DNA from 3 places in the Pseudomonas sp. DCB_BI genome. Region 2 is predicted to be linked to each of the others. Evidence: riboswitches for the same ligand, from Rfam matches in the RefSeq annotation. Region 2 holds a riboswitch; each other region holds the start of a gene.
What was found. Region 2 has a riboswitch for cobalamin ahead of OO258_RS10420 (TonB-dependent receptor). Riboswitches for the same ligand answer to the same signal wherever they lie in the genome.

Region 1 (7,784 bases), on a different contig from region 2:
GGCGCCAGCGAAGTATTGACCAACACGCTGACGACGGGGTGCTCGGCAATCCACGCTTCCTCTTCGTTGCTGAGGGCGGTCAAGTGGCGTTGTAGCAGCAAGCTGGTGTTGCCGCTGCTCCAGCGGCGCAGGATGTTCAAGCGTTCGCTCTCGCTGATGCGCGCCAGCGCCTTGTCGACCAGCTGGCGCAAGCGCAGGTTGTCGCGGGCCAGGGCAAAGGCGAAGGGTTCGGGGGATGCAGGGGAAAAGTGATCGATCTTCAGCGTACCCTGAAAGCTCTTGCCGATGATGAAATCGGTGCTGATGGCATCGCCCAGGTACGCGTCTGCCTCGCCCAGCTCGACAGCCGCGAGCCCGGCCAGGGTCGAGCGGTACAGGCTGAGCTGCGCGTTGGGGTACAGGTTGCGCACGCTGCTGGCCGGCAGGTAGTGATCGACCATGGCCAGGCGCAGGCCACCGAGGTCGGGTGTGTGCTTCAGGCTGCGCCCTTCACGGGTGATGATCACCGGCAGGTCGTCGGCATAGGGCGTGCTGAGGGTGAGCTGGGCGTCCGCGGCCTCGAAGGCGTTGGAGCTGCCCAGCAGGTCAATGCGCCCCTCGCGCAGCGCAGTGATGGCTTCGTGACGGCTGTTGTAGCGACGTACCTCGATGGCAATGCCCAGTTGTTCGCCGATGATGCCGGCATAATCGGCACTCAAACCCTCGTAGTCATGCTGGCTGACGTTGATTTCGAACGGTGGGTAGTCGGGGCGCGAACTGCCCAGTACCAGCCGTTGGTGTTGTCGTAGCCAGTGGCGGTCGTCACTGGACAGCACCAGCGGGGCTGCGGCACTGACCGAGCGCGCCAGTAACTGGCGGGGTTCGCTATCGGCCAGCAACGCGCTGCAATGGACCAGGGCAATGGTCACCAGGGCGCTCGCCATCAGGCGCTTCATGCGTTTAGGCGCTCAGTAGACGCTGTTGCGCTTGGCCAGGTCGACCATTTCCACCAGTGATTCGGTCTTGAGCTTTTCCATGATGCGGCCCCGGTAGGTGCTGATGGTCTTGGCGCTGAGGTTCATGCAGGTGCCGATATTCTTGTTGTTCTCGCCACGTGCCAGGCGCCGCAACACTTCCATTTCACGGTTGGACAGGCTGGCCAGGCGAACCGGCTCGCTGTCGAGCGAATTGCTGTTGACCGACATCTGCGGAAAGGTCGAATAGCCCTTGACCAATGCCTTGAGGGCGAACAGCAGGGCGTCGTGATCTTCTTCTTTGGTGACGAAGGCGCCGATGCCGGCATCCAGGCAACGGCGTACGTACAGGTCGGTGGCCTGGCCGGTGAGCACCATGATCTTCGGTACAGGCTCCAGGCATTGCAGGCGTTTGATGACCTCCATGCCGTCCAGCCCTGGCAGACCAATGTCGAGAATGACGACGTCCGGGCGCAGTTCGCGGGCTACCTGTGCCACTTCACTGCCATTGCCCACCTCGCCAACCACATGAAAGCGTTCGCGTTCGAGCATCATGCGCAAAGACAGCCGGACGATGGGGTGGTCGTCGACGATCAGCACGGTTGTCATGAAGAAAACTCCTGTCGGGATGTGGTCCGTTTCCTGGAACACTCAGGAATACGTCTGCAAGTAGGATTATCGGAAGCGCTGCACGATACGACCATTCCCGAGGTTTGGTAATGCCGAGTATAGAAGTGTTGAAAGTACCTGCGGCTGTTGTTGAAAAGTCCTACAAAAAACGGGAAACATCACCCTGTAGAAGCGGTGATGTCGTTTTCTTGAGGCCGATCACGCGCAGGCTGAGTGTGCTTTGTTGATGCGCTGGGTGGAGGCAGGGTTGTTGGCCAATGCCTGCCCGACCCGCGTTGGGCGCGCGACCAGTTGGCCGCTGCAGTTCGGGCAGCGGCCCTGGAAACGGGTTTCGGCACAGGTACGGCAGAACGTGCATTCGAAGGAGCAGATCAGCACGTCAGGGCTGTCGCCCGGCAGGTCGGTATCGCAACATTCACAGTTGGGGCGTAATTCCAGCATGGGCATGGCTCCTGTACGCGGGCGGGAACCCGGAGTCTGCTATGCCCGCGGTCTGGCTGGCAATGCTCAGTCACCTGGGCGATACAGGTGGGCGTGCCCGGCGCGGTACAAGGCGGATTCGGCGAACGGCGTATCGCCCAGTACATGGCCCACCAGGATCAGCGCCGTGCGGCGAAAGTCTTTGGCTGCTACACGCTCGGCAATATCGCCCAGCGTGCCGCGTACCCAGTCCTGGTCTGGCCAGGTGGCCCGGTGTACCACTGCGACCGGGCAGTGCGCGCCGTAGTGCGGCAACAGCTCGTCGACGATGCGCGCGAGGTGCTTGACCCCCAGGTGAATCGCCAGGGTACTGCCATGGCGCGCCAGGTCGTGCAGCTGTTCGCCGGGCGGCATGGGGGAGCTGTCGCCATAGCGGGTGAGAATCACCGTTTGCGCGACCTGCGGCAGGGTCAGTTCGCAGCCGAGCAGGGCGGCGCTGGCTGCTGTGGCAGTGACCCCGGGGATGATCTGGTAATCGATGCCCAGTGCCTGCAGGTGGCGGATCTGCTCGCCGATGGCGCCGTACAGGCTGGGGTCGCCACTGTGTACCCGGGCCACATCCTGGCCGCGCTCATGGGCGTCGTGCATGGCCGCAATGATCTGCTCCAGGTGCAGTTCGGCGCTATTGATCACGGTGTCGGCCTGATGCCCTTCGAGTACGGCGGCAGGCACCAGCGAGCCGGCGTAGATGATCACCGGGCATTGGCGAATCAGCCGTTGGCCCTTGACCGTGATCAGTTCCGGGTCGCCGGGACCGGCGCCGATGAAGTAGACGGTCATGGAAAGTCCTTGCAGTGAAGAGGGTAATGAAGCGTTCAGCAGGCCAGGGCGAGGGTCGCCTGGCCCAGTACCTGGCGGGGCAGCAGCAGGCTGGCGGTGCCCAGTCGTTGGCTGGCCAGGGCCAGTGCCGCGCTCTCGGCCACACCCCAGCAGCCAGTGTGGGCATGGGCCGTGGCTGAACGGTGGCTGAGCAATGGCGCGTAAGCTTGCAGTTGCGTGCCATGGTACAGCACCAAAGGCACGCCGAGGCGTTCGGCCAGCAGCTGCAAGCCAGGTTCGTCGGCCTTCAGGCTGATGCTGGCGATGCCGCGCAGGTCGGCCAACGCCAGGCCCTGGTGATCCAGCGCCTGGCGCAGCAGGTGGTGCAGGGTATCCGCCGGGCAACCCCGGCGACAGCCGATGCCTGCGTAGAAGGTCTGCATCAGGCCTGGCTGGAGCGGCGGAACAGCCACGCGCTGAGCAGGCCCAGGGCCACCCAGAAGGCGGCATTGGTCAGCCAGGAGGCCAGCTTGAACTGGGTTTCCAGCGCTTCGGGGGCCAGGCTTTCGTGCACCTCGGGTTGTGGTGCACCGATGACGTGGGGAATGACCAGCAATACGGCACCCAGCGCCTTCAGCAGCCAGTGATGGGCGAACACCAGCAACGCCAAGCCCAGGGCTGTAGCACTGGCGGTGCCGATCCACCAGGCCTGACGTTGCCCCAGGTCGGCAGCCGCAGTACCTGGCAGTTCCGGCGGCAAGCCCAAGGTCGGGGCCAGGCAGAACACGGCGAATCCGGCCAGGCCCCACCAGGCGCCAGTGCCGATGCGCCTTGGCTCGCGCAGGCTGTACAGGGCGGCGAGGATCAAGGCGAAGCCGACCGCGACTACCAGATTGCCGCCGGTGGTGGACAGTACGCGCTGCCAGCCGTCTTCCGGCGACCAGGCTTCGGCGCTGTGTTCATGGGCAGGTGCTTCGCTGCCATGTTCGTGGTGGGCGGCCGGGGCCGAGGACTCGTAGGTTTCCGCCTGGAGAATAAGCGGGGCGACCCAGAAACTTTGCAACAGCGTCAGCAACAAGGCCGCAAGCAGCCCGCTGAAGCCCGCGGTACGGGCAATGCGCGTGATCATCGGGCGTACTCAGTCAGTGGCAGGGGAAGGCGGCGCTGTGGCGGGTGTCGTGGGCGGCGTTGTGCACGGCCTCGATGTGCGAGAAACCGGCGAAATACACCAGGCACAGGCCCAGCAGGCTGGCGCCGACAGCGATGACTACGCGCTGGCTGAGGGTAACGGGGGTGGCAAGGCTGTGTGGCTTGGCGCTGGTGACGGGCATGACGCGGTCCTCTGCTTTTTTGTGGGCAATGGGCAAGCGCGGCAGCCCCGGGCACGCTCGCCCAGGGGAATGCAACAGCGCCCGCCCACCGCGGGGTGTTCATGAACGCCAGGCCGGTCTCCGGGCTTGCGAGGAAGAGCTGGGCTCCTTGAAAACGTCACCTTCCCATGCCGCATTACAAGGCACAGTGGTACAGACGTTTCACTCGCTTACCGTTGCGGGGGCAGCACCGGCATTGTCCGGCCCTGTTGGAGGGCCTGCGACGCACCGGTTTCCCGTTTCACCCCAAAGGGGCACCTGAACGCGAGGCATAAGGAGAGCATGGGGCGGGCGTGGCGTCAATTGCCAGATCCTGCAGGCGCGGCCTTGTGCTGCGAAAGGGTGGATCGAGCCGAAGCGCTTTCAGGCAGGGTTTTATACCCTCGCCAATCAACCCCGGGCGAACGCGGCCAGTTTTTCCCCCTCCAACCGGTAGCGGACCCACTCATCCTGCGCCTCGGCCCCGAGCTTCTGATAGAAGCCGATCGCCGGCTCGTTCCAGTCCAGCACGCTCCACTCCAGCCGCCCACAGTTGTTAGCCACCGCCTCGCGGGCAATGTGCTGCAGCAATTGCCGGCCAGCACCGTCACCGCGCTGCTCGGGCGTGATGTACAAGTCTTCCAGGTAGATGCCATTGCGTCCGAGCCAGGTCGAGTAGCTATAGAAATACACGGCATAGCCGATTGCCCGGCCATCGCGTTCGCACATCAGGCTGTGCACTGTGCTGCCCTCGTCGAACAGGCTGTGCTCGATGTCAGCCAGGGTGGCGACCACCTCGTGGCGGGCACGTTCGTACTCGGCCAGTTCGGTGATGAAGGCCAGAATCTGTTCGGCATCGGTACGGATGGCAGGGCGAATGGTCAGGGTCATGAGGACGGCTTCCTTGATTCACGATAACGATACAGTGATGTGTATCTGCATAATTTAATTGAACTGTATCGGTCGCAGGGGGGGCGACTCCGTTAGTGTGACAGCACCTATAACGAAAGTGGAATGCCCCGCCATGCTTGCCTCTGCCGACCTGCTGACCGCCTTCGTGCTGTTCGCGTTCGTGTCTTCGATCACTCCAGGTCCCAACAACACCATGTTGCTGGCTTCGGGCGTGAACTTCGGCGTGCGCCGTTCGATCCCCCATGCCTTGGGCATCAGCTGCGGCTTCATGGTGATGGTCCTGGCCGTGGGCCTGGGCCTGGGCGAGGTTTTCAAGGCTTGGCCAGCGCTTTATACGGTGCTGCGTTACACCGGCGCAGCGTACCTGCTGTACCTCGCGTGGAAAATCGCTACGTCAGGGCCGGTCGGCACGGCCTCGTCCAGCGCCCGCAAGCCACTGGGCTTCTGGGGCGCGGCGGCATTCCAGTGGGTCAACCCAAAGGCATGGGTAATGGCGGTCGGGGCGATCACCACCTACACCCCCGCGCAAGGCTATGTCACCAACGTGATCGTGATCGCCGCCTTGTTCGCCTTGGTCAACCTGCCGAGTGTGGGGATATGGGTCATGTTCGGCAGCGCCCTGCGCAACCTGTTGCAGAATCCCCGCTGGCTGATGCTGTTCAATGTCCTGATGGCCCTGCTGCTGGTGATTTCTTTGTACCCGCTGCTGTTTGTAGAATCTGCGTTCTCCTAGTTCTGCGAGTACAGCGAACCCATGCAGTTGATTCCCTGGTCCCACGAATGCGCCGAAGGCTTCACCCTGCGTGGCTGGCGGACGCCGGCCAGTGGCAAGCCGTTGCTGCATTTCCTGCATGGCAATGGTTTCTGCTGCCTGGCCTACCAACCGTTACTGATGCGCCTGGGCGAGCATTTCGACCTGTGGCTGTGTGATGTCCAAGGCCATGGTGACAGCGACCACGGCGGGGTGTTTCGGGGTTGGAACCGCACCGCCGCGCTGGCCGTGGAGGCGTTTGAAGCCGGCCGTGGCGAGTACGGCGAGGTACCGCGTTTTGCCGTTGGCCACAGTTTCGGTGGTGTGCTGACCGGGCTGATCCTGGCCAGCGACCCGCAGTTGTTCGCCCGTGCAGTACTGCTCGACCCGGTATTGTTCAGCCGGCGCATGCTCGGGGTGATGGGCGCGGCCGCCTTGGTCGGCCTGCACCAGCGCCATGCGCTGGCGCGCAAGGCTGCCGGCCGGCGCAGTCACTGGCCTGACCGTGAAGCGGCGCTGGCATCGCTGCACGGCCGTGGCATCTTCAAAGGCTGGACCGATGCGGCGCTGCAGGCTTACGTGGAGCATGCCATCGGCGACTGTGGCGAAGCCGTGGTGCTCAAGTGTCGACCCAGCCGTGAGGTGGAAATCTTCAGCTCGTTCCCAACGCGCATGTGGGCCAGCCTTGGCGCAATCCGCACGCCGACGCGGGTGTTGTATGGCGAGCATACTTACCCGTTCGTGCCGCGCTCGGTGAACCGGTTGGCGGCACTCAACAGTCATGTCAGTGCGCAACAGGTCGCCGGTGGGCACTGTTTCATGCAGGAAGACCCGGCGATGGCTGCCGAGCAGGTGCTGAATTTCTTGCAGCACTGACTGTTCCATCCATGGAACGATCTGGCCTGTTTCTTCTGTCTATCGATAAATTGGCATCATTGATAAGGTTATCCCAGCCAAGAGGAGCCTTCTCATGAAAAAGATCCTGGGTACCTACAGCAGCCCTCACGCCCATTGGGTGGGCGATGGTTTTCCGGTGCGCAGCCTGTTCACATACGACAACCTGGCCAGCCGCATCAGCCCGTTTCTGCTGCTGGACTATGCTGGCCCGCATGATTTCGCCCCAACCCATGCCCGCCGCGGCGTTGGTCAGCACCCGCACCGCGGCTTCGAGACAGTGACCATCGTCTATCAGGGCGAACTGGAGCACCGTGACTCGACGGGGGCGGGTGGCTTGATCGGCCCTGGGGATGTGCAGTGGATGACCGCTGCCAATGGCATCATCCATGAAGAGTTCCATTCCCCGGGGTTTGCCAACAGTGGCGGTACGCTGGAGATGGTTCAGCTGTGGGTCAACCTGCCGGCGCGGGACAAGCGCGCAGCGGCCGGCTACCAGACGTTACTGGCCAATGATATCCCGGTGGTGGCACTGGACGCGGGTGCCGGTAGCCTGCGGGTGATTGCCGGTGACTACCGTGGCCATCAAGGGCCGGCGCGAACCTTTACCCCCATGGATGTCTGGGACTTGCGGCTGAACGCTGGCGCCAACCTGCAACTGCCGGTGGCCGCCGGGCGCAATGCGGCGTTGGTGGTGTTGCGCGGCAACTTGCGGGTCAATGGCGAGCGCGAGGCCGGGCCGTCCAGCCTGGTGTTGCTGGACCGGGCAGGTGAGAACGTTAGCGTTGAAGCGCTGGACGGTGCCAGTGTGCTGCTGCTCAGCGGTGAACCGATCGATGAGCCGATCGTTGGCTATGGCCCGTTCGTGATGAACAGCCAGGCGGAAATCGCCGAGTCGTTCGACGACTTCCATGCCGGGCGCTTCGGGCAGATGCAGGGTTGAAAGCTGGGCCGCTGCCACAGGAATGCGCGTTTACCTGGGGCAGCGGCCTTGCATCGCGTCTGGGACCCGGCGCGCGCCTGCGCCCTTGAACAGGAACTGGCCCCCGGCGATTT
Region 2 (7,784 bases):
GGCCCCGGCAGCGAATACCCGCACTTTGCGCTGTTCAACCGTGCCGGTGACCAGGTGATTCTCAATGCCTGCCACTTCTACAGCGGTGCCACGCTGGCGGTCCGGGTGGTCGATCTGCCCGGGTTGAAAACCGACTACTACAGCCAGGATCCGCGTACCCCGCTGGTGCAGGATGGCGCCCGCGTGTATGCCGGGGTAGCACGCGCTGGCGAGTACATCGTGGGGGATGCCTATGGCTACCTGCGGGCCTTTGGCGAAGATGGCAAGGAGCATTGGCAGCACTACCTGGGGTCGACCATCAGTGCCATGGACATCAGTGCCGACGGGCACACGCTGGTGGCAGCGAGCCATGCGGGAATTGTGTCGGTGATCGCCCTGGACAGCGGGCGGCCTGCGTGGCAGATCGGAACCGGGGCGCACGGCGAGGTGCGCCGCTGGTTGTTCTGGAAGGGCTGGGACAAGGCACTGGCCTGGTGACAGATTGGGCATTCACATTGCCCCAACCGGCTTCTTCGCTGGCTGGCCCACGCCAGGGCCAGCCCAGGCAACCGCCGATCAGCCCTGCAAAGTAGCCATGTCGATCACGAACCGGTACTTCACATCCCCGGCAATCATGCGCTCATAGGCCTGGTTGATGTTGCGGATATCCAGCATCTCGATATCGCAACGAATGTCGTGCGCTGCACAGAAATCCAGTACTTCCTGGGTTTCGGCAATACCGCCGATCAACGATCCCGCCAGCACCCGGCGCTTCAATACCAGGTTGGCCGCATGCACTGCCGGGTCGATCGGTTCGATCAGGCCGACCAGGATGTGCACGCCATCGAACTTCAGGGTTTCCAGGTACGGGTTGAGGTCGTGTTGGACCGGAATGGTGTCGAGCAGGAAATCGAAACGGTCGGCCGCAGCACGCATCTGCTCGGCATCGGTGGACACGATCACATGGTCGGCACCCTGGCGCCGGGCTTCCTCGGCCTTGGCCTGGGAGCGGGTGAACAGGGTCACTTCCGCGCCCAGCGCCTTGGCCAGCTTGATGCCCATGTGGCCGAGGCCGCCCATGCCAAGGATGCCGACCTTGTGGCCAGGGCCAACGCCGTGATGCTTGAGCGGCGAATAGGTGGTGATGCCGGCACACAGGATTGGCGCAGCGCTGGGCAGGTCCATGCCGGCCGGTATGCGCACCACGAAGTGCTCGCTGACCACGATGCTGCTGGAGTAACCGCCCATGGTATTGCTGCCATCCACGCGGTCCGGGGTGGCATAGGTCATGGTCGGGCCTTCCAGGCAGTATTGCTCCAGGTCCTTGGCGCACGCCTCACAGTGGCGGCAGGAGTCGACCATGCAGCCGACGCCCACCAGGTCACCGACCTTGTGCGCGGTAACCTTGTCGCCTGTGGCGGTGACGCGGCCGATGATCTCGTGGCCAGGCATCAGCGGGTACACCGCAATGCCCCATTCATTGCGCGCCTGGTGGATGTCGGAGTGGCACACACCGCAGTACAGGATCTCGATGGCGACATCGTCCGGGCGCGGGCTGCGGCGCTCGAAGGTCATGGGGGCCAGAGGGCTGGTCGGGGTTTGGGCGGCGTAACCGATGGCGGTGTACATGCAGGACCTCGCAGTAAAGTGAAACGATTCAGGCGACGCATTTTGCCCGCCGTTCAACGCTACGCCCACAGCGGATTCTCCGGCATGCATGCCTGATTCTCCGAACATGCCTTCCCCATCTGACGCCACGCCTTCAATCTGCGATGATTAAGCTGTCTGATTCTCTGCCCGTGGTGCTCCATGCAACTGACCCGCCATGTCGATGCCAATGCGCCGCTTTGCGCGCTGATCCGAAGCCTCGCCAGCCGCCCCGGCTTCGTCCCTACGCACCTGCCCCAGGTGCAGGTGTTGAGCTGGGACCACTATGTGGCCAGCAGCCCACAAATCTACGAACCCAGCCTGATGATCCTGGCCCAGGGCAGCAAGCTGGCACGCCTGGGGCCACGGACCCTGGAATATGGTGCCGGGCATTACCTGGTGCAGGCGCTGTCGGTACCGTTCATGTGCGAAACCTTCGCTACCCGCGAGGCGCCGCTGTTGGGCGTGGCGGTGGATATCGACCGTGGCGTGCTGGGTGAACTGGTACAGGAGATGGACCTGGCGCCGGACCCGGCAGTCCAGGCGCAAACCCCGCAATCGATGACCTCGGCGGCACTGGATGCACCGATGCGCGAGAGCGTGGAACGGTTGCTGCGCTGCCTGCATGACCCGATGGACGCCAAGGTGTTGGGGCCGGCGCGGGTGCGCGAGGTGCTGTACACCGCCTTGCGTGGCCCACAAGCCGGCGTGTTGCGGGCGTTGGTGGAGCAACAGGGGCACTTCGCCCGCATCGCTGCTGCCCTCGCCCACGTGCGCGAGCACTACAGCGAGCCACTGAGTGTGGAAACCCTGGCCGCGCGCGCCAACATGAGCGTTTCAACGTTCCACGAGCACTTCAAGCGCTGCACCGACATGGCGCCGATGCAGTACCTCAAGCGCCTGCGGTTGCTGAAGGCGCAGCAGATGCTGATCGGCGAAGGCTTGGGTGTCGCCCAGGCGGCGCACCGGGTGGGCTACCAGAGCACGTCGCAGTTCAGCCGCGAGTACAAGCGCCAGTTCGAGCGCAGCCCTGGAGATGAACTGCCGTACCAGAGCTTGCCGGTTTGACACATGCCCCGATCGGCGTCGCTTACCTCGCGCCGTGACACCTCAACCCCGCCCGGCAGGGCAGCGAAATCGCCACCGGAGTCAGCCTGCAAGCGGCCACTGCGCTACCGGCCAGTAAGCGCCCTTGCGCGATTCATACAGGGTGAAATGACGGGCGCCGAGGAAAAACGCTGGCGCACTGCTGGCCTCTGGCGGCTGGCCGCGGTAATCCCTGGACAGCGTCAGGTGCGGGCGATATTCGCGGCTGGCCGCCTCCACCCCCAGCGGCAGCAACGCCTGCTGCAGGGCGTACACCAGTTGCAAAAGGGCCGGTGGAATCTGCTGCGCCTCCAGTACCAAGGCATTGGCCCGCTGCCACACCTGCAAGCGGTCGAGCAGCAACCGTGGCGCCGCCCCCAGCAGCGTCAACTGGTCAACTGCCGCGCAAATGGCTGGCACCTGAGCGGCATCCACATCACCAAGGAACAGCAGCGTGACATGGAAGTTGGCGGCCGGCACCGGCTTGCCACTGCGCAGGTTCAGCTCCCGTCGCCACTGGGCCAGGGCACGGCGCTGGGTATCGCTTACCGGCAAGGCGAAGAACAGTCGCTTGAAGGGGCTGCCACTGGGACGGATATCCTGAACCATACAAACTCCTGAACATGAAACGATTGCGCACGACTGTCGGGCATTACACCAATGTCGCCCCGTCGTTTCGTAACAATCAGTACAAACTACCCCCATGATTGTTTATGCTGGCGGGCTTATGCCATGGCGCATGGCTATTTTTCGACAAGTAAACGTCCATGAAAATTGCACTCGTACTCATCTTCATCCTCTCGATCGCCTATGTTCACCTGCGCGGTCGTGTTCGCCACAAGCTGACTCGCCAGCTGGGCGACCATTCCAGTTTCCTGGCACCGGTCAACAGCTTCCTGTACCTGTTCTCCAGGCTCCCGGCCAAGCCTTACCTGCCGGTCGAGGCCTTCCCAGAACTGAAACCGCTGCAGGACCACTGGCAGGAAATTCGCGAGGAAGGCCGCCAGTTGCTGCAGGTTGGGGAAATCAAGAAGTCCGACAATTATGATGACGTTGGCTTCAACTCGTTCTTCAAGACTGGCTGGAAGCGCTTTTACCTGAAGTGGTACGGCGAAAGCCACCCGTCGGCAATGGCCCTGTGCCCACGCACCACCGAACTGCTGCAAGGCATCGGCACGGTCAAGGCAGCCATGTTCGCCACCCTGCCACCGGGCGCCAAGCTGGTGCGCCACCGTGACCCGTATGCGGGTTCGTACCGCTACCACCTGGGCCTGGACACGCCGAACGATGACGGTTGCTACATCAACGTGGATGGCGAGAAATATTCGTGGCGTGATGGCGAAGGTGTGATCTTCGACGAAACCTATATCCACTACGCGGCCAACAATACCGAGCACAACCGCATCATCCTGTTCTGCGACGTCGAGCGCCCGCTCAAGTACCGCTGGGCAACCGCGTTCAACCGCTGGTTCAGCCGCAACGTCATGGCCGCTGCCGCCGCGCCCAACACGGCTGGCGACAAGACCGGCGGGATCAACCGCCTGTTCACCCGCATCTACAAGATCCGCGAACGCGGCAAGGCGCTGAAGAAACGCAACCGCATGCGCTACTACCTGGAGAAGTGGGCCGTGGTTGCTGCGTTGGTACTGGTGTTCATCTACATCTGATGGATGGGCGCAATTGCCATGCGCTCCGCCCAAAGTACAAGCCTCACACCTGCCACTCTTCGACTAGCCTGAAAGCTCCACTCGCAACCACCCCAAGGTGAAGACGATGAGCATGATGGACTGGGACGCCTACCGTAAGCAGTTGATGGCCGGCATCGGCGATCTCAAGCAACTGTCACCCGACACCGTAGCCGGCTACATGACCGCCAGCGGTGCCGGGGCCAAAACCAACCATCTGGACGCGAAGACCCGCGAGCTGATCTCCCTGGCCGTGGCCGTTACCACCCGCTGCGATGGCTGCATCGCCGTGCATTCGCAACAGGCGGTCAAGCACGGTGCCAGCCGTGAGGAAATTGCCGAGGCCCTCGGCGTGGCCGTGGCGATGAACGCCGGAGCCGCGCTGGTCTATTCGGCACGGGCCATGGATGCAGTGGGCAAGGCCAACGGCTGAGCCCGAACGGCGCCGCCGCCCTTGCGCGACGGCGCCGCGCCCCGCAGACTGGGCGGCTTAGCCCGCGCAGGAACCCGCATGATCCACATCCGCCCCATGACGGCCGAAGACTTCGAACGCTTCTGGCCCACCTTCCAGGCCATTGTCCAGGGCCGTGAAACCTATGCTTTCGACCCGGCCCTAGGCTTTGAACAGGCCCGCTCGCTATGGCTAGAGTTGCCCTTGCACACGCTGCTGGCCGAAGAAGATGGCCAACTGTTGGGGTCGTACTACCTCAAGGCCAATGCCGCCGGGCCCGGCGCACACGTGGGCAATTGCGGCTACATGGTCTGCGAGCAGGCACGCGGCCGCGGCGTGGCCCGGCTGATGTGCGAGCACTCGCAGAAACTGGCGCGCCAGGAGGGTTTCCTGGCGTTGCAGTTCAACTCGGTAGTGGCGACCAATGAAGTGGCGGTGGCGCTGTGGCACAAGCTGGGTTTCGAAACCGTCGGCCGCTTGCCCAAGGCCTACCGCCATGCCCGCCTGGGGCTGGTGGATTGCCTGGTGATGTACAAGTGGCTGGCCGATGAGCCGGTGGTGGAGAAGCCGCCGCTGCTGATCGGGCGCAAAAATATCGAGGCGCGGGTGTCGCGCAGGCGCGGGCGCTGACCCTCGCGTGCACGTCCGGCCCGTTCGCGGGTTTCATCAGCAAGGTCACCTCGGCATGCGGGTTGGTGCGGCCCTTCAGGTTGACCGTGCCGCTGCCATGTATTCATGCGAAATCACTACACGCCAACATTTGACGCCCAGCATTTCAGTGGTGATATGCGCCCCAGTTTCAGGTGTCCTGCGCCGCCGCGCGCAGGGTGAAACGGGAAGCCGGTGCGTCGTGTTAACCACGACAAGTCCGGCGCTGCCCCCGCAACGGTAAGCGAGCGAACCCTTCGAGATACCACTGTGCCTTGGCATGGGAAGGTGAAGGTTTCACGCCCCTCGCAAGCCCGGAGACCGGCCTGGAGCTTCACTTGGCAACCCGCGGTGGGCGGGCGCAGGCCGGTATCCGTGCGCGCGCCTGCCTGCACGGTTCGCCTTTGCGTGTTTTCCACCGGGATCCATTCATTCCTGCAGCAGTGGAACGACATGTCCCGTATGTTCAAGCTTCACCCTTTGGCGGCCTGCCTGGCCGTCACCCTGCCGGCCCTGGCTGATGACCGCGGGCCGCAGCCCTTGGCCCTGCCCTCCACGGCCATCACCGACACCCTCGACAACCGCACCCTCGACCTGAGCACACCCACCCAGGCCGGCTCGCGTCTAGGCCTCAGTGCGCTGGAAACACCCGCCAGCACCAGCAGCATCAGCGCCGAACAGATCCAGCAACGCAACAACTTCACCGTGCAGGATGCGGTGACCCGTTCGCCAGGCATCACCTTCATTGGCTCGCCGGGCGACGGTGGCACCGGCCTGTCCGCCCGTGGCTTTGCCGGGCACAGCTCGGTGATGACGCTGTTCGACGGCGCACGCCTGTATACCGGCGCTGGCACCCAGACCTTCCCGGTCGATCCATGGATGGTCGAGCGCATCGAGGTGATCCGCGGCCCGGCCTCGGTGCTGCATGGCGAAGGCGCTACAGGCGCGGTGGTCGACGTGATCCCGAAAAAGCCGTTCGCCGGCGAGGTGCGAAACCACCTGCGCCTGGGCTACGGCTCGTGGGACCGCCAGCAGCTTGGCCTGGACAGCGGTGGCAGCTTCAGCGAGCGCTTGAGCTACCGCCTGACCCTGAACCAGCAGGCCGGCAACGGCTGGGTCGACCGCACCACCTCACGCAGCCTGGCCCTGAGCGCGGCACTGCGTTTCGATGCCAGTGACGACCTCAGCTTCACCCTTGCCCATGACCGCGGCGAAGCGCAGCCTGCCAACTATTACGGCACCCCGCTGATCGACGGCCACTACCGCAGCAGCCTGCGCAAGAAAAACTACAACGTGCAGAACGATGTGCAGCGGTACCACGACGAATGGACCCGGCTGACCACCGACTGGACACTGAACGACCATGTCAGCGCCAGCAACCAGCTGTACTACATCAACAGCCGACGCCACTGGCGCAACGCCGAGAACTACGATTGGGACGCCGATCGCCAGCAGCTGCAGCGCGGCAGCTACCTGGAAATCAAGCACAACCAGGAGCAGTTCGGCGACCGCCAGACGTTCACCTTCGACCACTCGCTGTTGGGCCTGGCCAGCAAGACCCTGCTCGGTGCCGAGTACAACAAGGTACGCTTCAACGTCGACAGCAACGCCCCCTACAACGACATCGGCGGCGACTACATGGACCCGTGGCAGCCGCAGCCTGGCTGGTTCCACAGCGCCTCGCCACTGCGCCCGCAAACCCTGTCCACCACCCACACCTTCGCCCTGTTCGCCGAGAACCACCTGCAGCTGGGCGAACGCCTGTCGTTGGTTACCGGGGTGCGCCGCGACCAGAACCACATCGACCGCGACAACCTGGCCGATGGCAGCCGCAGCGATCACAGCCTGCAAGGCGGCAACTGGCGCATCGGGCTGGTGTATGCGCTCAGCGACGACCTGTCGCTGTACGGCCAGTACTCCACCAGCGAAGACGGGGTGAACAACCTGATCAGCCTCAGCCCGAGCCAGATGCACTATGACCTGACGGAAGCAAAGCAGACAGAGGCAGGCCTGAAGCAACGCTTCTGGGACGGCCGTGGCGAATGGACCCTGGCGGCCTACCACATCGTCAAGAAGAAGCTGCTGGTTGACGACCCGCTCACTCACGCGCAACAGCAAGCCGGCCAGCAAACGTCCGATGGCCTGGAGGCGACCCTGGAGCTGGCACTGCCCCACCAGTGGCAGGTGTCGGCCAACGCCTCGCTGGTCCGCGCCCGCTATGACGACTTTGACGAACGGGTGGGCGACATGGTGCAGGACCGTGCCGGCAACCGGCCGGCCAACGTGCC
Region 3 (7,784 bases), on a different contig from region 2:
GGCCGGCCTGTTCCAGTTCGGCGGCGACCTCTACCCGATGCTGGGCATTGTCGCCGTGTTCATGGTCGGCCAGGCGCTGGAAGGCATGGTGCTGACGCCGCTGCTGGTCGGCGACCGCATCGGCCTGCACCCGGTGGCGGTGATCTTTGCGATTCTTGCCGGCGGTGAGCTGTTCGGCTTTACCGGGGTGCTGCTGGCGCTGCCGGTGGCGGCGGTGATCATGGTGCTGTTGCGGCATGTGCATGATCTGTACAAGGAATCGGACATGTACGCCGGAGACATTGACCCGGAGTTGTGATGGCCGGCACGTTCATCCTTGGATTTGGGGCGCCTGTGAGATCGAATGACATACACCATCAGCCTCGCATTGGCGCAACTTGTTGATTTTACTTGTGCTATCCATTGCCGTGATTGTGCGCCCCGCGTTGCAGGTATAGACTTTGCACATTGTTCAGCAAAGGCCCCCTGCGGTCCTGTCGACCGCCCGCGAGCATGAAACCACCGATCCAGTTGCCCCTGGGTGTGCGCCTGCGCGATGACGCCACCTTCATCAACTACTATCCGGGCGCCAATGCTGCGGCATTGGGCTACGTCGAGCGGCTATGCGAAGCCGACGCCGGCTGGACCGAGAGCCTTATCTACCTGTGGGGCAAGCAGGGTGTTGGCCGTAGCCACCTGCTGCAGGCTGCCACCCACCGCTTCCAGCAGCGCGGCGAACCCGCTGTCTACCTTCCCCTGGCACAGTTGCTCGACCGCGGCGTAGAGTTGCTTGACTACCTCGCCCAGTACGAACTGGTATGCATCGACGACCTGCATGTGATCGCCGGCAAGGCCGACTGGGAAGAGGCTATGTTCCACCTGTTCAACCGCCTGCGTGACAGCGGCCGGCGCCTGCTGCTGGCTGCCTCGGCATCGCCGCGCGAACTGCCGATCAAGCTGCCGGACCTGAAGTCGCGCCTGACCCTGGCGTTGGTTTTCCAGATGCGTGGTCTGTCTGACGAAGACAAGCTGCGTGCCTTGCAGCTGCGCGCTTCCCGCCGTGGCCTGCACCTCACCGACGAAGTCGGCCATTTCATCCTTACCCGTGGCGCGCGCAGCATGAGCGCATTGTTCGACCTGCTGGAGCGCCTCGATCAGGCTTCGCTGCAGGCACAACGCAAGCTCACCATTCCTTTCCTCAAGGAAACCCTCGGCTGGTAACCCCCTGAAAACGCTGGGCCAGAGCGGCAAAACGAAAAAGTCACATCTTTTTCGATAAAATTTGCAAATGGCCATGATAGAGGGCATAGTTTCACCCTTCTAAAGGATTACAGACACGGTCGTGCCCATGCTGAAGCGCTTCGCACCCCTCGTGCCACTCGCACTCGTGACCCTGCTTTTTGGCTGCGCGGCTCAAGGCCCGGCGTCTCATTCAGAGCCACAGCCTCAGGATCACACCCCGATCGCCGCACAGTCGGCAATCAAGGCCAAAGCCTCGCCCTCGTCGGTGTTCGGCGAGCCGGAAGAACTGGCCACCGAAGATGACCTGGCGTCCTTCTCCAGCAGCAAGCCTTACCAGCTGCCAGTCCTGGCTGACAGCATTCTCGAGCGCGGCATGTCGTTGATCGGCACCCGCTACCGCTTTGGTGGTACCTCGGAAAAGTCTGGCTTCGACTGCAGTGGCTTCATCGGCTACCTGTTCCGCGAGGAGGCAGGTATGACCCTGCCACGCTCCACGCGTGAAATGATCAACGTCGATGCCCCTAAAGTGGCGCGCAACAAGCTCAAGCCAGGTGACCTGCTGTTCTTCAGCACCAATGGCCGCGGTCGCGTCAGCCATGCCGGCATCTACCTGGGTGATAACCAATTCATCCACTCCAGCAGCCGCCGTAGCGGTGGCGTGCGCATCGACAGCCTCGGTGATCGCTACTGGAGCAAGACCTTCATTGAGGCCAAGCGTGCCCTGGCCATGGCGCCGACGAATATCGCGCGCAACTGATGGCCAAATGATATATCCTGCCGCGGCGGCGATGCTTTGAAAAAAGCTCGCCGCCGTGCGCATTTACAGAAAGCGTCTAATCTAAATTCTCAACTCTTTTCGGCTGCTGCGCAGCGGTCTCAGACAGGATGTTCTGGCCATGATAAAGATGGCGCGCTTCGCATTTCTCTCCTTGGCAGCCTTGCTGGCTGCCTGCTCCAGCCGTGCGCCTGCGCCGGCCCCTGTGGTACAGCCGCAGGTGACCTACAGCCAGCCCAGCCCTTCGCCGATTGCAGACGACGTGTTGATTCGCGCCATCGGTCTGGTTGGCACGCCTTATCGCTGGGGTGGCAACACGCCGGACTCTGGCTTTGACTGCAGCGGGCTGATCAAGTACGTCTACCGAGATGCTGCCGGCATCAGCTTGCCGCGTTCGACGCGGGAAATGATCGTGATGCGTGCACCCACGGTGGATGCCAAGTCGTTGCAGTCGGGTGATTTGGTGTTCTTCGCCACCAGCGGCGGCTCGCAGGTCAGCCATGCCGGCATCTACGTCGGCGAGGGGCGCTTCGTGCATGCACCTTCTACGGGTGGCACGGTGCGCCTGGACTACCTGTCGAACAGCTACTGGGCCAAGGCTTACCTGCAGGCCAAGCGGGTGATCCCGCAAGGGCACCTGGCTCAGAACCCCTGAGGGGCGGGCGGCAGGTTCGGTTGACAGGCTGGCTCACCACGCCTTGAAGCTTGAATCGGGAAAGTGCTGGTTTTAATGGCGCGCATAGTCCATTTGCGATGGCGACTCTGACTCACCTTTTCGCCCTTACGGCGAGTCACTTTTTGTCAACGCGACAAAAAGTAACCAAAAAACGCTGCGCTCCCATCATCCGGCCCCTACGCTGCGCTCCGGGGTTCCCTCGCTCCGGCCTCCTGAAGTCGCAATCTGCGTTGCCTGAGCTACCGCGCGCTTAGAAGCAAGATCAAAAGCGAAAAGCGAAAAGCGCCAAGCGATCGCAAGCCACAGGGCCGGCGGGGCTCTAGCTGTTGCTTTTGCTTCTAAGCGCGCGGTAGCCCAGGCGACACAGATTGCGACTTCAGTAGGCCGAGCGAAGGGCATGCGGAGGGAGGTGACGGGCATGGATGCCCGTCAAGCGCTGAGGCCCCATGGATGGGGCCTTCGGCGCGTACTCCCGGGAGCATGCCCGTAGCGAGGGGACCCCGGAGCGTAGCGTAGGGGCCGGATGATGGGAGCGGACGGTTTTTGGTTCCTTTTTGCCAGGACAAAAAGGGACCCGCCGTAAGGGCGGAAAGGTGAGTAGGCGCCACTATCGCGAATGAATGTCTGCGTGATGTGAAAGCCCACAACCCAAAAGCCCAAAAGCCCAAAAGCCAAAGCGCCGGTTCCCTTTGAAAAAATGAATGCTGACGGTGATACCGCCCCCCGCCGTCAAGCAAAACGCCTGTTCGACAGCAAACGGGCCGCTTGGATTGACGCTATGGGTGCAACCCTCTAACCTTCGCGCGTGTTTCAGGTGCCCTGCCAGCCTCGACTGGGCAGGGTGAAACTGGGAAGCCGGTGGGCGCCAGCGTGGCGCGATTCCGGCGCTGCCCCCGCAACGGTAGGTGAGTCGCGGCCGCGCATGGCCACTGGGTGCCAACACCCGGGAAGGCGCGCAGGCCAGGGCCTAGGCCCGCTCACAAGCCCGGAGACCGGCCTGATATCTGCCAACGGCATCACGGAGGGTGATGCGCGGTGCACCGTGGCGCTTGCCATGGCCCCTGCGCGCTCTCCGTCTGCCTGCCTATTACCTGTCGTCGCGCGTTGCCGCGGTGCCAGCCAGCGGAGAACCCTGATGAGCGAATCCACCGAACGCGACGAACGCCACCTGGCGCGTATGCAGCGCAAGAAGGCGGTCATCGACGAACGTATCGCCAACTCCCCCAACGAATGCGGCTTGCTGCTGGTGCTAACCGGCAATGGCAAGGGCAAGAGCAGCTCGGCTTTCGGCATGCTCGCGCGCGCTTTGGGCCATGGCATGCAGTGCGGCGTGGTGCAGTTCATCAAGGGCCGCAACAGCACCGGCGAAGAGCTGTTTTTCCGGCGCTTCCCCGAGCAGGTGCGCTACCACGTGATGGGCGAAGGCTTTACCTGGGAAACCCAGGACCGTCAACGCGACATCGCTGCGGCCGAAGCGGCCTGGGCGGTGTCGCGCCAGCTGCTGCAGGACCCGAACGTACAGTTTGTGGTGCTGGACGAGCTGAACATTGCGCTCAAGCATGGCTACCTCGACCTCGATCAGGTGTTGTCCGACATCCAGGCCCGCCCGCCGATGCAGCATGTGATCGTCACTGGCCGTGCAGCCAAGCCTGAGATGATCGAACTGGCCGACACCGTGACCGAGATGGGCATGCTCAAGCATGCCTTCCAGGCCGGCATCCGCGCACAGAAGGGCGTCGAACTGTGAGCCAGGCGCGCCATTGCCCCGCCGTGTTGATCGCGGCACCCGCTTCTGGCCAGGGCAAGACAACGGTTACTGCCGCACTGGCCCGCCTGCACCGAAATCTCGGGCGCAAGGTGCGGGTGTTCAAGTGCGGGCCAGACTTCCTTGACCCGATGATCCTGGAAAGGGCCAGCGGCGCGCCGGTGTACCAGTTGGACCTGTGGATGATCGGCGCGGAGGAAAGCCGCCGGCTATTGTGGGAAGCCGCCGGGGAGGCCGACCTGATCCTGATCGAAGGCGTGATGGGGCTGTTCGATGGCACCCCGTCCAGTGCCGACCTGGCGCGCCATTTTGGCGTACCGGTGCTGGCGGTGATAGATGGCACAGCCATGGCCCAGACCTTCGGTGCATTGGCCCTGGGCCTGGCGCGTTACCAGGCCGACTTACCGTTTGCCGGCGTGCTGGCCAACCGGGTGGGCAGCCTGCGCCACGCACAATTGCTGGAGGGCAGCCTGACCGAGGGCCTGCGCTGGTATGGCGGTTTGTCCCGCGAGCGCGGCATCGAGCTGCCCAGCCGCCATCTGGGGCTGGTCCAGGCCAGTGAGCTGAATGACCTGGATGCCCGCCTGGATGCTGCTGCCGAGGCGCTAGGTGGCAGTTGTGACGCCGCCTTGCCGCCGCCGGTGAGCTTTGCCGCACCGCAGCCTCAAGCCTGCGTGGCCGCGCTGGCCGGTGTGCGAATCGGCGTGGCGCGGGACGAGGCGTTCGCCTTCACCTATGGCGCCAACCTCGACCTGCTGCGCAACCTCGGCGCCCATCTGGAATTCTTCTCGCCGTTGCACGACCGCGAGTTGCCGGAGGTCGATAGCCTGTACCTGCCGGGCGGCTACCCGGAGCTGCATCACCGGGCGCTGGCAGCGAACGCATCGATGTGCGAGGCGATCCGCACCCACCACGCACAGGGTAAGCCGTTGTTGGCCGAATGCGGCGGCATGCTGTACCTGCTCGATGCCTTGACCGATGTGGCAGGCGAACGCGCCGAACTGCTTGGCCTGCTGTCGGGCGAGGCGACCATGCAGAAGCGCCTCGCGGCCCTGGCGCTGCAGGCGGTGGAGTTACCGGAAGGTACCTTGCGCGGGCACACCTATCACCATTCGCTGACCAGCACCGGGCTGGAGCCGATTGCCCGCGGCCTGAGCCCCAATGGCGGGCGCGGCAACGAAGCGGTGTACCGTCTGGGGCGGTTGACGGCCTCCTACGTGCACTTCTACTTCCCTTCCAACCCGGATGCGGCGGCGGCGCTGTTGCGACCATGAGCGAACACGCTTTCAGCGACACCGAACGCGCCGCGATCTACCGCGTCATCGGCGAGCGCCGCGACATGCGCCACTTCGCTGGCGGCCAGGTTGAGCCTGCCTTGCTCGGTCGCCTGCTGGCCGCTGCGCACCAGGCGCCCAGCGTCGGGCTCATGCAGCCTTGGCGCTTCATCCGCATTACCCGGCGCGAGCTGCGTGGGCAGATCCAGGCCTTGGTTGAGGCGGAGCGCGTGCGCACTGCCGCGGCATTGGGCGAACGCTCCGACGACTTCATGAAGCTGAAGGTGGAAGGCATCAACGACTGTGCCGAACTGCTGGTGGCAGCCTTGATGGACAACCGCGAACCGCACATTTTCGGCCGCCGCACCCTGCCGGAAATGGACCTGGCCTCGCTGGCCTGTGCCATCCAGAACCTGTGGCTGGCAGCCCGTGGCGAAGGGCTGGGGATGGGCTGGGTGTCGCTGTTCGACCCGCTTGAACTGGCGGCGCTGCTGGGTATGCCTGCGGGTGCCAAGCCGGTCGCGGTGCTGTGCCTGGGCCCGGTCACCGAGTTTTACCCAGTGCCGATGCTGGTGCAGGAAAACTGGGCCGAAGCACGGCCTTTGAGTGAAATGCTGTTTGAGAACCAATGGGGAGAGCAGCAATGAGCGTGGCCTTGCTGACCGTGGCCGGGGTGGCCCTGGATGCATTGCTGGGCGAACCGCAGCGGCGCCATCCACTGGTGGCCTTCGGCAAGATGGCCAGCAACCTCGAGCGCCGATTGAATGCTGGCGGTCGTGGTTGGCGCAGTCATGGCGTGAGCGCCTGGGTTCTGGCGGTATTACCGCTGACCCTGGTGGCGCTGGTGCTGTCCTGGCTGCCGTATGTCGGCTGGCTGGTGGATGTGCTGGCGTTGTACTGTGCGGTGGGGTTGCGCAGCCTGGGCGAGCATGTGCTGCCGGTAGCCAACGCCTTGCGGCAGGGTGACCTGGAGGAAGCGCGGCGCCGGGTCGGCTTTTTGGTCAGCCGCGAAACCCGCGAACTGGACGAGCCGGCGGTGGCCCGGGCGGCCACCGAGTCGGTGCTGGAGAACGGCAGTGATGCCGTGTTCGCTGCGCTGTTCTGGTTTGTCGTGGCTGGCGCACCAGGCGTGGTGCTGTACCGCCTGAGCAATACCCTGGATGCCATGTGGGGTTACCGCAACGAACGCTTCGAGCGCTTTGGCTGGTGTGCGGCGCGCATCGACGACGTCCTCAACTATATTCCCGCAAGGCTGGTGGCGCTCACCTATGCGCTGCTCGGCAAGACCCGCCTGGCCCTGGCCTGCTGGCGCAGGCAGGGCCCGCTGTGGGACAGCCCCAACGCCGGGCCGGTGATGGCTGCCGGCGCCGGGGCGCTGGGCGTGGAGCTCGGCGGCCCGGCGGTTTACCACGGCGAATTGCACGAGCGGCCTCGCCTGGGTGAAGGGCCGATGGCCGATGCCGACGCCATCGAACGCGGTTGGGGCCTGGTGCAGCGCGGCGTCTGGCTGTGGCTGCTGGTGATCTGCCTGGGGGCTTATATCAATGCTTGAACACGGTGGTCGCCTGCTGCGCGCGGTGCGCCAATACGGAATTGCCCGCGAGCAGTGGCTCGACTTGTCCAGCGGCATTGCGCCCTGGCCGTTCCCGATTCCGGCAATTCCACTCGATGCCTGGGCCCGCCTGCCGGAAACCGAGGACGGCCTGGAAGACAGCGCGCGTGCCTATTATGGCGCCAGCCAGTTGCTGCCGGTGGCCGGCTCGCAGGCGGCTATCCAGGCGTTGCCGCTGATGCGCGCAGCCTGCCGGGTCGGGGTGCTTTCACCCTGTTATGCCGAGCATCCGTATGCCTGGCAGCGCGCAGGGCATCAGCTGGTGGAGCTGGGCGAAAGCCAGGTTGAGGCGGCGCTCGACAGCCTCGACGTGCTGGTGCTGGTCAACCCCAACAACCCCACCGGGCACCGAGTGCCGCGTGATCGCCTGCTGGCCTGGCATGCTCGTCTGGCCGCGCGGGGTGGCTGGCTTGTAGTTGATGAAGCCTTCATGGACAACACCCCGGCAGGCAGCGTGATGG

Region 1: it holds a riboswitch for cobalamin, as region 2 does, so the genes downstream of both, OO258_RS07310 (CbtB domain-containing protein) here and OO258_RS10420 (TonB-dependent receptor) in region 2, are expected to answer to the same signal.
Region 3: it holds a riboswitch for cobalamin, as region 2 does, so the genes downstream of both, cobO (cob(I)yrinic acid a,c-diamide adenosyltransferase) here and OO258_RS10420 (TonB-dependent receptor) in region 2, are expected to answer to the same signal.

The regions. Positions count from the first base shown of each region.
Region 1 is NZ_JAPFCG010000005.1:95,118-102,901, forward strand. Features, by position in the region: gene OO258_RS07280 (transporter substrate-binding domain-containing protein) at 1-935, opposite strand, end outside; gene OO258_RS07285 (response regulator transcription factor) at 948-1,562, opposite strand; gene OO258_RS07290 (DUF1272 domain-containing protein) at 1,782-2,024, opposite strand; gene cobM (precorrin-4 C(11)-methyltransferase) at 2,091-2,843, opposite strand; gene OO258_RS07300 (cobalamin biosynthesis protein) at 2,879-3,265, opposite strand; gene OO258_RS07305 (CbtA family protein) at 3,265-3,951, opposite strand; gene OO258_RS07310 (CbtB domain-containing protein) at 3,965-4,153, opposite strand; cobalamin riboswitch at 4,247-4,469, opposite strand; gene OO258_RS07315 (GNAT family N-acetyltransferase) at 4,583-5,062, opposite strand; gene OO258_RS07320 (LysE family translocator) at 5,196-5,816, shown strand; gene OO258_RS07325 (alpha/beta fold hydrolase) at 5,838-6,710, shown strand; gene OO258_RS07330 (pirin family protein) at 6,805-7,671, shown strand.
Region 2 is NZ_JAPFCG010000008.1:2,540-10,323, forward strand. Features, by position in the region: gene OO258_RS10385 (hypothetical protein) at 1-477, shown strand, start outside; gene calA (vanillin reductase) at 556-1,608, opposite strand; gene OO258_RS10395 (AraC family transcriptional regulator) at 1,789-2,694, shown strand; gene thpR (RNA 2',3'-cyclic phosphodiesterase) at 2,776-3,321, opposite strand; gene lpxO (lipid A hydroxylase LpxO) at 3,480-4,379, shown strand; gene OO258_RS10410 (carboxymuconolactone decarboxylase family protein) at 4,486-4,830, shown strand; gene OO258_RS10415 (GNAT family N-acetyltransferase) at 4,909-5,478, shown strand; cobalamin riboswitch at 5,633-5,841, shown strand; gene OO258_RS10420 (TonB-dependent receptor) at 5,950-7,784, shown strand, end outside.
Region 3 is NZ_JAPFCG010000013.1:23,526-31,309, forward strand. Features, by position in the region: gene OO258_RS15345 (AI-2E family transporter) at 1-298, shown strand, start outside; gene hda (DnaA regulatory inactivator Hda) at 493-1,200, shown strand; gene OO258_RS15355 (C40 family peptidase) at 1,328-1,978, shown strand; gene OO258_RS15360 (C40 family peptidase) at 2,118-2,651, shown strand; cobalamin riboswitch at 3,468-3,688, shown strand; gene cobO (cob(I)yrinic acid a,c-diamide adenosyltransferase) at 3,808-4,419, shown strand; gene OO258_RS15370 (cobyrinate a,c-diamide synthase) at 4,416-5,711, shown strand; gene bluB (5,6-dimethylbenzimidazole synthase) at 5,708-6,358, shown strand; gene cbiB (adenosylcobinamide-phosphate synthase CbiB) at 6,355-7,263, shown strand; gene cobD (threonine-phosphate decarboxylase CobD) at 7,256-7,784, shown strand, end outside.